DNA from 2 places in the Pseudonocardia charpentierae genome. Region 1 is predicted to be linked to the other one. Evidence: riboswitches for the same ligand, from Rfam matches in the RefSeq annotation. Region 1 holds a riboswitch; the other holds the start of a gene.
The links. A riboswitch is a leader RNA that binds a small molecule or an ion and turns the genes downstream of it on or off. The one in region 1 is predicted to bind thiamine pyrophosphate.
Positions count from the first base shown of each region.

Region 2: linked by a shared signal. The riboswitch ahead of RM445_RS11640 (ABC transporter substrate-binding protein) and the one ahead of thiO (glycine oxidase ThiO) in region 1 are both predicted to bind thiamine pyrophosphate.

Region 1 covers NZ_JAVREJ010000009.1:123,157-129,546, forward strand. Annotated here, with positions in the region: gene RM445_RS14755 (hypothetical protein) at 1-1,178, shown strand, start outside; gene thiE (thiamine phosphate synthase) at 1,258-1,926, opposite strand; TPP riboswitch at 2,089-2,196, shown strand; gene thiO (glycine oxidase ThiO) at 2,185-3,327, shown strand; gene thiS (sulfur carrier protein ThiS) at 3,331-3,531, shown strand; gene thiG (thiazole synthase) at 3,552-4,391, shown strand; gene RM445_RS14780 (MDR family MFS transporter) at 4,514-6,390, opposite strand, start outside.
Region 2 covers NZ_JAVREJ010000006.1:204,054-210,443, forward strand. Annotated here, with positions in the region: gene RM445_RS11635 (ABC transporter permease) at 1-664, opposite strand, end outside; gene RM445_RS11640 (ABC transporter substrate-binding protein) at 661-1,695, opposite strand; TPP riboswitch at 1,700-1,788, opposite strand; gene RM445_RS11645 (hypothetical protein) at 1,763-2,542, opposite strand; gene RM445_RS11650 (hypothetical protein) at 2,640-3,110, shown strand; gene RM445_RS11655 (hypothetical protein) at 3,255-3,482, shown strand; gene RM445_RS11660 (ROK family protein) at 3,600-4,805, opposite strand; gene RM445_RS11665 (sugar ABC transporter permease) at 4,802-6,390, opposite strand, start outside.

The DNA of each region.
Region 1 (6,390 bases):
CGCCCACGCCCACGCCCACTTCCGAGTCCACGGGAGCGAACCCGCAGTCGACTGGGCGCTCGACCCCACCCGGCGGTACGTCGGGACCCTGGGGATACGGGCCGCAGAACGGTTACACCGCGGGCCCGCCGCCGGCGAACGGCCGGGCGACCGCACCCGGCGGCTACGGACCTGCGGCGGCTCCGGGCGCAGCGGCACGCGGCTCCGGCTACCCGCCTCCGGCCCCGGGCTACGGCCCGGGTGCGCCGCCGCCGGGCTATCCGGCGGGCTATCAGCCCGGCGCGCCGCGGCCGACCCAGGCGTTCGCCCCTCCGGCAGCCACGCCCGCCGGCAGCACGGCTGCGACGGCGACAGCCGCCACCAAGGCCGAGCAGAAGCAGCGCGACCTCACCGTCAACAAGGTCATCGCCGGTGCCGGCGCCGCGGCCACCAGCGCCGTGCTGGGATCGTTCTTCGGGGCGATGGGCACGGTCACCGGCGCGGCGCTGGGATCGGTGTTCAGCGCCATCGTGACCTCGGCGATGCAGCACTCGCTGGACAAGACGCGCGACACGGTGAAGGCCCGCATCAAGATCCCCGGCGGGGGCACGGTGAAGGTGGAGAGCACGACCGAGGTGCCCGCTCCGAGTGCCGCCGGCGACAGTCCTTCGACCCGGGTGTTCGTCACGCCCGGTGACCAGCCGACCCAGGTCATCTCGGCCGTACCCGCAATCGACGCCGGGCCGCCGAAGTCGCGGCGGCGCCTGCTGCTGATGGCCGGTTTCACCGTCGTGGTGTTCGCGATCGGCATGCTGGCGATCACCGGCATCGAGCTGGTCAAGGGCTCACCGCTGAACACGAGCAGCTCGACCTCGCAGCGCTCGGGGACGTCGCTCGGTTCGGTGCTCGGCGACTCGCGGGGTGCGGGCACGGAGACCTCGTCGGAGAAGGCGACGACGTCGGAGACCGAGTCCGCGGATCCGACGACGGAGGCGACCAGCACGGAGGAGCCGACGGAGGAAGACGGCAGCGGCGGGTTGGGCACGGGCTTCGGCGCCGACGAGGACGCGCCGACGACGACGCGCGCCACCCGCGTGACGCCGACCCCCACCCCGGAACCGCAGGGTGGTGCGGACACCGGGAGCGACCAGGGGAGCCAGGGCGACGGCGGGGCAGCCGCGCCCGACGACCAGCAGTAACCAGTCACGCGGAACGTGAGCGAGGGTGGCTTCCCGTACGTCGGAAGCCACCCTCGCCGCGTCTGGGTCGACGGAGACGTCAGGTGCGCAGCCGGGCGGCCAGCGCCGCGGCCGCTACGCGCGGGTCGTCCGCCTCGGTGATCGCCCGCACGACGACCACCCGCTCGGCCCCCGCCGCCAGCACCTCGCCGAGCCGGTCGCCGTCGATCCCGCCGATCGCGAACCACGGCCGCGCAGGCGCCCGGCCCGCCACGGTGCGCACCAGGTCCAGTCCCGGGGCGGGCCGGCCCGGCTTCGTCGGGGTCGGCCAGCAGGGGCCGGCGCAGAAGTAGTCGACGCCCGGTTCGTCGGCGGCAGCGGCGGTCTCGGCGGCGCTGTGCGCGGAGCGCCCGATGATCACCTCGTCGCCGACCACCTTCCGCGCCCACTCCACCGGCAGGTCGTCCTGGCCGAGGTGCAGCACGTCCGCGCCCGAGGCCAGCGCGACGTCGGCGCGGTCGTTCACGGCGAGCAGCGCGCCGTGCCGGGCGCAGGCCTGCGCCAACACCTCCAGCGCCGCCAGCTCGTCGCGCGCCTCCAATGGCCCGTCGGGGCCCTTCTCGCGGAGCTGGATGATGTCGACGCCGCCGGCGAGCGCCGCGTCGGCGAACTCGGCGAGATCGCCGCGTCGGCGGCGGGCGTCGGTGCAGAGGTAGAGCCGCGCGTCGGCGAGGCGGGAACGCAGGGAGTCGGCGTCGAGTCCGGGCACGACGGTCGAGGCTAGTCGCCGGGCCGCTCGGCCGGTCGTGCGCCGCGTCACGGAGTCAGCATGGTGGCTTTGCTGCGGTCGGAGTGCAGCAAAGCCACCATGCTGCAATCCCCCCGCCCCGCGCGCAGGGCCCGCGGACGCCCACTGGCGTAGGGTGCTCTACAGGTGACGCACGGGAGCCCCGACCGGGGGCTGAGAGGGGATCAGCCGATCCCGACCGTCGAACCTGATCCGGGTCATGCCGGCGCAGGGAGCGCGATGAGAGAGCAGAACGCAGAGTTGCTGGTGCTGGGCGCCGGCGTCATCGGCCTGAGCTGTGCCTGGCGGGCCGCGCAGCAGGGTCTGCGCGTCACGGTCCTCGACCCGGCGCCCGCGTCCGGGGCCTCGTGGGTCGCCGGCGGCATGCTCGCCCCCGTCACCGAGGCCTGGCCCGGCGAGGAGGAGCTGCTGGCGCTCGGCGTCGAGTCGGTCGGCCGCTGGCCCGCCTTCGCCGCGGAGCTCACCGAAGCCGCCGGACGCCCCGCCGGGCTGCGCACGGACGGTACTGTCGTCGCCGCCACCGGCTCGGGTGACCGCGCCGAGCTGGACGCCGTGGCGGCGCACCTCGCCCGGCTGGGGCGCCCGGTCGAGCGGCTGACCGGGCGGGAGCTCCGCAGACTGGAGCCCGGGCTCGGGCCGGAGGTGCGCGGCGGGTTGTCCGTGCCCGACGATCTCGCCGTCGACAACCGGCTCCTGCTCGCGGCGCTGCGGGCGGCCGGCGAGCGGGCAGGGGTGGTGTTCGCCGCGACCGGTGCGGCCGGCGTGCTCGACGACGGCGCGCGCGTGGTCGGCGTGCGGGGGACGGACGGCACCGAGTGGGCGGCGCCCACGGTCCTCGTGGCTGCGGGCGCCCACTCGGCCGAGCTGCATCCGGCGCTGCACGGGCTGGTCCGGCCGGTGAAGGGTGAGATCCTGCGGCTGGCGCTGCGGCCCGGTGCCTTCCCGATGCCGCGGCGCACGGTCCGCGCGCTGGTCGACGGGCGGCCCGTCTACCTCGTGCCCCGCGCCGACGAGCTCGTGGTCGGCGCCACCCAGACCGAGGTCGGCTTCGACACCACGGTCACCGTCGGCGGGATCCGCGACCTGCTGCGCGACGCCGAGCGCATCCTCCCCGGGATCGCCGAGTACGCCCTCGTCGAGTCGGCGGCCGGGCTCCGACCGGGCAGCCCGGACAACCTGCCGCTGATCGGCAGGCTCGGGCCCGAGGGTCTGCTGGTCGCCACCGGCCACCACCGCAACGGGATGCTGCTCGCCCCGGTCACCGCGGACGCCGTCGCGGCCCTGCTGCGTGGCGAGCCCGTGCCCGGCCCGGTCGGTGTCGCCGACCCCGCCCGCTTCGTACCGGCAGCTCCGAGGAGGTAGCGCGTGGTCGTCTGGATCAACGGGGAACGGCGCGAGTTCGCGCCGGACGCGCGGGTGCTCGATGCGCTCGGCGCACTGGGCCTGCCACAGAAGGGGGTGGCCGTGGCGGTGGACGGCGAGGTCGTGCCGAAGGCGCAGTGGGCGGGCACGGCGCTCGTCGACGGCGCGCGCGTGGAGGTCCTGACCGCGGTGCAGGGAGGTTAGCCAGAATGAGATCAGGTGCGATGACGATCACCGAGCAGACAGGCCAGGGCAGGGTCCAGGACACTGTGCACGGCGTTCCTGTGCAGGAAGAGGTGGGGGCCGAGCCGGACGTGCTGGTCGTAGCCGGTCGCCCGATCGCCTCGCGGCTCATCATGGGCACCGGTGGCGCGGCGAACCTGGAGATCCTCGAGCGGGCCCTGATCGCGTCCGGCACGGCGCTGACGACCGTGGCGATGCGCCGCGTGGACGCCGCGACCGGCACAGGCGTGCTCGAGCTGCTGAACCGCCTCGAGATCGAGGTGCTGCCGAACACCGCGGGCTGCCGGACGGCGGCCGAGGCGGTGCTCACGGCCCGGCTCGCCCGTGAGGCGCTGGAGACCGACCTGGTCAAGCTCGAGGTGGTCGCGGACGAACGCACGCTGCTGCCCGACCCGATCGAGTTGCTGGACGCGGCGGAGCAACTCGTCGACGACGGGTTCACCGTGCTGCCCTACACGAACGACGACCCGGTGCTGGCCCGGAAGCTGGAGCAGGTGGGGTGCGCGGCCGTGATGCCCCTGGGCGCGCCGATCGGCACCGGGCTGGGCATCCGCAACCCGCACAACATCGCCATGATCGTCGAGCAGGCGGGCGTCCCTGTGGTGCTCGACGCCGGGATCGGCACCGCGTCCGAGGCGGCTCAGGCGATGGAGCTGGGCTGCGACGCCGTTCTGCTGGCCACGGCGGTGACCCGCGCGGGCGACCCGGAGCTCATGGCGCGGGCGATGCGGCTCGCGGTGGAGGCGGGGCGGGCAGCCCGGGGCGCGGGCCGGATCCCGAAGCGGTACTGGGCGCAGGCGTCGTCGCCCGACCTGGACTGAACGCAGGCATACGTACGAGCGGCCCGCTCGTCGCAACCTATCCGACGAACGGGCCGCTCGTTCTTCCACCGCGCTGACGGCCGCCCTGCACACCCCCCGGGCGCTACGGCCGTCGTTACCGGTCACCCCCGGGAGGCGACCCCGTCGGTCACCCGCCGCGCGAGCAGACCGTCGATCTGCTGCTGGCCGAACCCGGCCGCGCGCAGCCGGTCCACCGACGAGGCCAGCCGGCCGCGGGCATCGGCCAGGTCGTTCGCGGCGCGCTCGACCTCGTCGAGGGCGATGAGCGCCTCCTGCGACCGGGGCTGTGCGGTGTCATGCACCCCGGCGCCGTCGGCCCCGGAGTCGGCGGGCGCGGCGTGGCGCGGGTGGTGGCCGTCGTCGGTAGGCGCCTCGATCTCCGTCGAGGCCGTGGCGACGGGGGTGGCGACGGGGGTGGCGACGGGGGTGGCCACGGGGGCGGCTTCGGGCGTCCGCCCGACCGTCGTCCGCAGCGGGACCTCCTTGATGAACACCACGGCCACCAGCGTGAGGATCGAGCCGATCGCGGCGATCAGGAACACCCGCCCGATGGCGTCACCGTAGGCCGCGCGCACCGCGACCGCCGCGGCGCCGTCGAGCTGCCCCAGGTCCGACGTGCCGGACGACGCTCCCGACGCCGGCACGCCCAGCAGCGAGCTCACCCGGTGGCTGAGCACGATCCCCAGCACCGTCACACCGATCGTGCCGCCCATCGACCGCAGGAACGCCACGAGCGAGCTGGCCGAGCCGACCTCGGTGACGTCGACCGTGTTCTGCACGGCCAGAACAAGGTTCTGCATCGACATGCCGACGCCCAGGCCGAGCACGCCCAGGTAGACGCCCAGGAGCGGGATCGACGTGGTGTGGTCCATGGTCGAGAGCAGGAAGAGCCCCGTCGTGGTCAGGATCGCCCCGGCCACCAGGAAGCCCTTCCACCGCCCGTACCGGCTGATCAGCTGGCCCGACACCGTCGAGGCGATCATCAGACCGCCGACCAGCGGCAGCGTCAGCAGACCCGCCTCGGTCGGCGCGTAGCCGCGGGCGACCTGGTAGTACTGCCCGAGGAACACCGAGCCGCCGAACATCACCAGGCCGAGCACGATGCTGCCGAGCACCGAGAGGACGACGGTGCGGTTGCGGAACAGCTCCATCGGCACCACCGGCTCCGGCACGCGCAGCTCCACGGTCACGGCCGCGACCAGCGCCGCGATCCCGAGACCGGCCAGCGTCAGCGAGGTCGCCGAGCCCCACGCGAACTGCGCGCCGGCGAGCGAGATCCAGATCAGCAGGGTGGACACGCCACCGGCGATCAGCGCGGCGCCGAGGTAGTCGAGCTTCACCTCGCGCTTGACGGTCGGGATGTGCAGCGTGCGCTGCAGCACCACCAGCGCGATCACGCCGATCGGGACACCCACGTAGAAGCACCAGCGCCAGCCCAGCCACGACGTGTCGACGAGCAGGCCGCCGATCAACGGGCCGGAGACGGTCGCGGTGGCGAGCACGGCGCCGAGGTAGCCGGAGTAGCGGCCGCGTTCGCGCGGCGGGATCAGCGCGGCGATGACGACCTGGGCGAGCGCCTGCAGACCACCTGCGCCGATGCCCTGCACGGCCCGCCAGCCGATGAGCCAGCCCATCGACTGCGCCAGCCCGGCCATCGCCGAGCTCACCACGAAGATCACGATCGCGATCTGGACGAGCAGCTTCTTGTCGAACAGGTCGGAGAGCTTGCCCCAGATCGGGGTGGACGCCGTGGTGGTCAGCAGGGTCGCCGTGACCACCCACGTGTACTGGGTCTGCGACCCGTGCAGCTCGCCGATGATCGTCGGCAGCGCGTTCGACACGATCGTGGCGGAGAGGATCGAGACGAACATGGCGAGCAGGAGGCCGCTGAGCGCCTCCAGCACCTCGCGCTTGCTCCGCGGTGCCTCCTCGACTCCGGCCGAGGCCGGCGCCGGGGCGGAGACCCGGGCCGGGCGGT
Region 2 (6,390 bases), on a different contig from region 1:
GCTGCCAGCGCGACGCACCCATGCTGCGCAGGAGGTTCGTGGCGGCGGGCGGCGTCGAGGCGAAGCCTTCGATCAGCCCGACGGCCACCGGGAAGAACGTCACGAGGGCGATCACCACGACCTTGGGCAGCAACCCGAAGCCGAACCAGATGATCAGCAGCGGGGCGATCGCGATGATCGGCAGGGTCTGCGAGGCGACCAGGAGCGGGGTCAGGGCGCGCCGCAGCCACGGCGAGAAGTCGATCGCGATCGCGACGGCCCAGCCGATGGCCAGCGACACCGCGAATCCGACGGCGGTGACCTGCAGCGTCGGGAGGGTGTTCGCCCAGATCTGCTCGCGAGCGGCCCACCCCTGCTCGGCGACGCGCAGCGGGGAGGGCAGCACCTGCGGGCGCACCCCGGATGCGGTGACGAACCACTGCCAGGCGATCAGCCCGACGGCGACGAGGACGAGGGACGGCAGGACGGCGGCGAGGGCGCGGCGGACGCCCCGGGCGCCGACGGCGGGCGGTTCCGCCGGGCGCCGGGGGACGTCAGCATGGTGGCTTTGCTGCGGTCGGAGTGCAGCAAAGCCACCATGCTGCGGTCCGCGAAGCGCACCGGGCTCCACCACGGAGCCCCGTGAGGAGCTGTCCGGCGCCTGGACCGTGCGCGGCTCCGTCACGGCGCCGCCAGGTACTCGTCGGTGAACCACGTCGCGAAGTCCGGCCTCGTCGTCAACGACTTGCCGTCCGGCCCGACCAGCGTGCCGGTGTCGTACAGGAAGCCCGAGAACCCGGACCACTTGTCGAGGGTCTGCGTCCCGACCGCGCCCGACTCGTCGCGCAGGTAGCGCTCGCTGAACATCTGCTGGCTGCGGCTCACCAGTTCGGGCTCGGTGAACGCCCCCGGGTTCGCCTTCTCCAGGAGCTCGGCGGCCTTCGCCGGGTCGTCCGCGGCGAACTCGTACCCGCGCTGCGCGGCCTGCACGAACGCCCGCGCCTGGTCCGGGTGCGCGTGCAGCCAGGCGCCGTTGCCGATGAGCAGCACGTTGTAGGAATCGGGGAAGCCGTAGTCGGTGTAGTCGAAGGTCTTGAGCGGCTGCCCGCGCAGCTGCGCCTCGATGGCCTCCCACGTCACGAACGGCTCGGTGAAGTCGACCTGCCCGGCGTAGAGCGCCTCGTACGCCGCGGTGCCGAGCACCACGTTCTGGAACTGCCCGGCACCGCCCGCGTCCTTGATCACGGCCTGCATCTTCGGCACCTCGTACGCGGCGCCGAAGCCGCCGTAGATCTTGCCATCGAGGTCCTTGGGGCTCGTGATGTCGGCCCGGTCGGCGCGCACCGCGATCTGGGACGTCCAGTGCTGCGCGATCGCCATCACCGAGACGGCGTCGACCCCGCTCGCCTTCGCGTAGGTGAACGAGTCCTGGAAGCTGATCCCGAACTCGGCCGCCCCGGAGCCGACCAGCGTGTCCGGCGGGGTGTTGTTGTAGGGCACGAACTCGACGTCCAGCCCGGCCTGGCTGAACCAGCCCTCCTGCTGCGCGACGTAGAGGCCGGTGTGGTTCGTGTTGGGGGTCCAGTCGAGCGCGATCCGGATCGGGGTGCGCTCCCCGGCGGGCGGGCCCGACGCCGGAGCGCCGCCCGTGCCGCAAGCCGCGAGGACGAGGGTGACGACCAGGATCAGTGCAAAGCGGATGGGCGCGACGGCCACGTGTCCTCCCTACGCCGGTGCGAACCGGATCAGGTGATAACGGTCGACGGCCGGACCTGCCGCCCTCTCAGCCTCGGCGCGAGGCTCCCGTGGGTCGGGCCGACCCTATCCCGCGACCGGGCGCCCTCACCACCGGACGCAGGACGTCCGGTGCACCGCGGCCGCGCCGCGACCCCGTGTACGCGGCGAGCCGCACCTTCGCGAGCGCCCGCACCGGCCGCAGTCGGGGGTGCGCGTGGACGACGGGGTCGAACGTCACGGGGTCGGCGCCGTGGGGGCCGTCGTCCACGGCGCCGTCGGGCATCGGCAGGTCGAGCAGCAGACGCCCGATCGGCGCCCACGGGGCGCCGGCACGCTTCTCCATCATCGCGAACACCAGCGGCTCCTGCCGCACGGCCTCGCGCGCGACCTGCGGGTCGGCGCCGTGCGCCCGGCCCGGCTGCTGCGGCCACAGCCCCAACGTCACCCGCTCGCCGTCGGCCCGGTACGGCAGGAGCGTGCTGTACGGCCGGGTGCACCAGCCCGACGCCGGGGCCAACAGCGCGCCGGTGCACCGGTGCCGGCCGACGGTGGAGTACAGCAGGTCGACCGGACCGTCGGGCAGGTCGGTCAGCCGCACGGCGAGGCCGAGCAGGTCCGGGAGGCGGCCCCGCGTGCCGGCGCCCTTCGACACGCGGACGAGCGCCGGGTGGATCGTCGCGCCGAGCACGGCGACGGTGGGCGAAGCCGGGGCGTCGAGTTCCACCCGGCCGGCGAACAGGGCACCGGACGGGTGGACGCCACGAGCAGCACGCAGGCGGGCGAGAGCGGTGAAGGCGGCCTCGACGGCGGAGAGGAGAGCGGGCACGCCGGGCGATGTTCCCCGGCGTCGATGTCGACAACCCGACTGTGACGCGCGCCGGGATCCGGCAGGCTGTGCCCGACCCGACGAGCGGAGGAGACACATGCACGACGACGGCGGTCAGGTGCAGAAGGACCACGGGGACGACGTCACCGGTGTCGAGGGGACCGTGGCGGTCGCGGGCAGCGCGGACGTGGGCGGCAGCGTCGCCGTCGCCGGAAGCACCGCGGTGACCCGCGGCGTGGCCGTCTCCGGCAGCGTGGCCGTCGCGGGCAGCGCCGGCGTGACCGGCAGCGTCGCGGTCGCCGGCTCCGCGGCGGTCGCCGGCAGCGTCGCCGTCTCCGGCAGCGTGGCCGTCGCGGGCAGCGCCGGCGTGACCGGCAGCGCCGGAATCGCGGGATCCGTGCTGAGCCTGCTCTCGGTGGCGCTGGTCATGTGCGTGGGCTGCCTCGGCTGCGTCGGCTGCCGCCGGTGCGTGCTCTGCATCGGCTGCGTCGACTGCGAGGGCTGCGTGCTGTGCATCGGCTGCGTCGGCCTGAAGCGCGGAGTCCGTCAGGTGCGCGTCACGGCGTGACCTCGGGGTAGGGCTGGCACCACCTGAGGTGTGCGGGATCACACCCCCGGGCCCGGGGGGCAGCGGTATGGGTCCGCCGATGAGTTCGGCGCACTCTTGGAGTCACAAGGACAGCCCACCGCGGTTCCCGGAAGGAGACCTCCAATGTCCGTCACCACCCTCCCCTCCCTGACCAACCGGGACCGTTCCGTCCTGCGCGCCGTCGCTGCCGGTCGCTGCGGATGCCCCGGACCAAGCTCGCTGACCGTCGACGGCATGGCGCTCGCCGACCAGTTCGCCGGGCTCCGGCTGGTGGACGCCGGCCTGATCACGGCGACGGCCGGCTCCGTCGCCCTCACCGACTCGGGCCGCGCCCTGCTGACGGCAGCGTGACGCCCCGAGTTGATCTCAATGCCGTCCCCCTGAACCCCGCCACTCCCGCGGTGACCGAACGCGGCGTTCGCTCGATCCAGTGGAGCGAACGCCGCTTTCGCTCGTTCCGGGCCGCGCTCACACCGCCGCGAGCACCTGCTCGAACGCCAGCTCCGCCGCTCCCACCAGCTTCGCGTCGCGCCCCAGCGGCGAGGTCTCGATCCGCGTCCCCCCGACCGCCCGGCTCACCAGGCTCCGCCGGTGCACCGCCGTCCGGACGCGGTCGACGACCCACGGCGGCAGCGCCGTGAACAGGTCGCCGAGCACCACGAGCTCCGGCGCCATCATGTTCACCACGGTCACCAGCCCGGTCGCCAGCCACTCCGCGAACTCGTCGAGCGGCCCCGCCACCGGCGCCGTCGCCAGCGACCGCAGCTCGGCGACCAGCACCCCGCGGGTCGTCCCCTCCGGCAGGCCCAACGCCCGGCACAGCGCCGGCTCCCCCACCTCGGTCTCCCAGCAGCCCCGGTTGCCGCAGTAGCAGACGCGGCCGTCGTGGCGGACGGTCATGTGCCCGAGTTCGCCGACGTAGCCGGCCGTCCCGCGCAGTGGCCTGCCCCCGGACACCACCCCGCCGCCGACGCCGTAGTCCGCCGACACCCAGACCAGGTCCGCGACGTCGCGCGCGAGCCCGCGCACGTGCTCGGCCAGCGCGCCCAGCTCGGCGTCGTTGGCCACCTGCACCGGCTTCTTCAGCACCGACGCGAGGCGCGTGCCGAGCGCGACGTCGCGCCAGCCGAGGTTGGGGGCCTCGTGCACGAAGCCGTCGTCGCGGCGTACGACCCCCGGCACCGACACCCCCGCGGCCTGCGGCACGAGCGCCAGCTCGTCGGCCAGCAGCTCGGCCGACTCCGCGATGTGCGTGATCACCTCACCCGGCAGGCGGGTGCCGCGGTGCAGGTTCCAGCTGTGCCGCCCGAGGATCTGGCCGCCGAGCCCGACCACCGCCATCGCCACCTGGTCGACGCGCACGTCGACCGAGAGCACCACGGCGGCCTGCGGATCGGGCAGCACCATCAGCGACGGCCGTCCCGCCCCCGTGCGGCGGACCGGGACGGCCTCGGTGACGACCCCGGACTCGGCCAGGCCGTCGACCACCGCCTTGATCGTGCTGCGGTTGAGGCCGAGCTCGGTCGCCAGGGTCGCCCGGGTGGTGGGCCCGTCGACGTGCAGCCGGCGCAGCAGCGCCGCGCGGTTGTGCCGACGGGCCTCGTCGGGCCGGGCCCCGGTGGTTACCGCCGAGCCGTGGGAGCCGGCGACCCCTCCGACCCAGGTACGGCTCACCGCCCCGCGGCAGCCGATCGGCGGCGGGACAGCACGTCGACCCCGGCTGCGAGCAGCAGGACGACGCCGTTGACCAGGAACACCACCGACGCCGGCTGCCCCAGCAGGCCCAGACCGTTGTTCACGGTCGCCAGCACCGCACCACCGATGACGGCGTTGCTGATCCGGCCGCGTCCACCGAAGAGCGAGGTTCCGCCGATCACCGCCGCGCCGACGGCGAACAGCAGCGTGTTGCCGCCACCGGACGCGGGCGACACCGAGCCGACCTTCGACGAGTAGATGATCGCGCCGATCGCCGCCAGCGCGGAGGAGATGACGAACACCGTCGCCCGGATGCGCACGACGTTGATGCCCGCCCGGCGCGCGGCCTCCCGGTTGCCGCCGACCGCGTAGACGTGCCGCCCGAACCGGGTCCGGTCGAGCAGGTAGGTACCGGCGACGAGGAGCACGAGCACGATCGGGACGACGTAGGGCACTCCGGCGATGCGGATGGTGCCCGGCCCGCGGTCGAGCGTGAGCAGGAACGTGATGACCGCCGCGAGCAGCACCACCGCCGCGATCTTGATCAGCACGAGGCCCGTGGGCTGCGCGACGAGTCCCAGCTTCCGGCGGCGCACCTGCCGCATCAGCAGCACCCCTGCGTAGCCGCCCGCGGCGACGAGGAACAGCAGCCAGCTGCCCGCGGTGGACATGCTGCCGTTCGCCACGGCGACGAGCACCGGGTCGCGCAGGCCGAGCGTGCCGCCGTCGCCGATGAGCTGGAGGATCACGCCCTGCCAGGCGATGAACAGCGCCAACGTCACCACGAAGGCCGGCATGCCGAACTTGGCGACCAGGAAGCCGGTCAGCACACCGATGACCACGCCGGTGCAGACCGCCAGCAGTATCTCGAGCCACGCGTTGGGCGGGAAGCCGACGACCAGGAGCAGCAGCCCGATTCCCGCGAACGCCGCGCCGGTCCAGATGCGCAGCCAGGCCGCGAGCGCGACCGCCACGGCGAAGATCGCCACGAACACGGCGAATACCGTGGTGCCCATGGCACCGAGCAGGTTGCCGCCCGACACCAGGTGCAGCGCGAGGACCGAGGCGGCGAGCCCGGACGCCGTACCGGCGGCGAGGTCGATCTCGCCGATGAGCAGGACGAACACCAGCCCCATCGCGATGACCGTCTGGCCTGCGCCCTGCTGGAGCAGGTTGGCCAGGTTCAGCAGGCTGGGGAAGGTGCCGCCGCTGTCGAGCGCGGTGAAGACGATGAACAGCGCGAGGAGGCCGAGCAGCGCCGGCAGGGAGCCGAGCTCGCCGTTGCGCAGGTTCTGCACGTAGGCCCGGACGGCCTCGCTGGTGGTCTTGGTGGTGGTGTCGATGCCGAAGTCGGCGGCGCGCGACGCCGCGGGCCCGGCACGCTCGGCAGCCGAGACGTGGCCGGCGTCGGCGGTGGAGGCCGCGACGTGCCGGCCGGGGCCGTCGTGACCAGGAACGGGGTGGGTGTCGGTCGGTGCGTCGGCCTGGGTGTCGATCTGGGTCGACCCGGGCTCGGCGCGGCCCGGTCCGGGGTCGGTGGGCGGCACGGTGCCTTCCTCGGGGG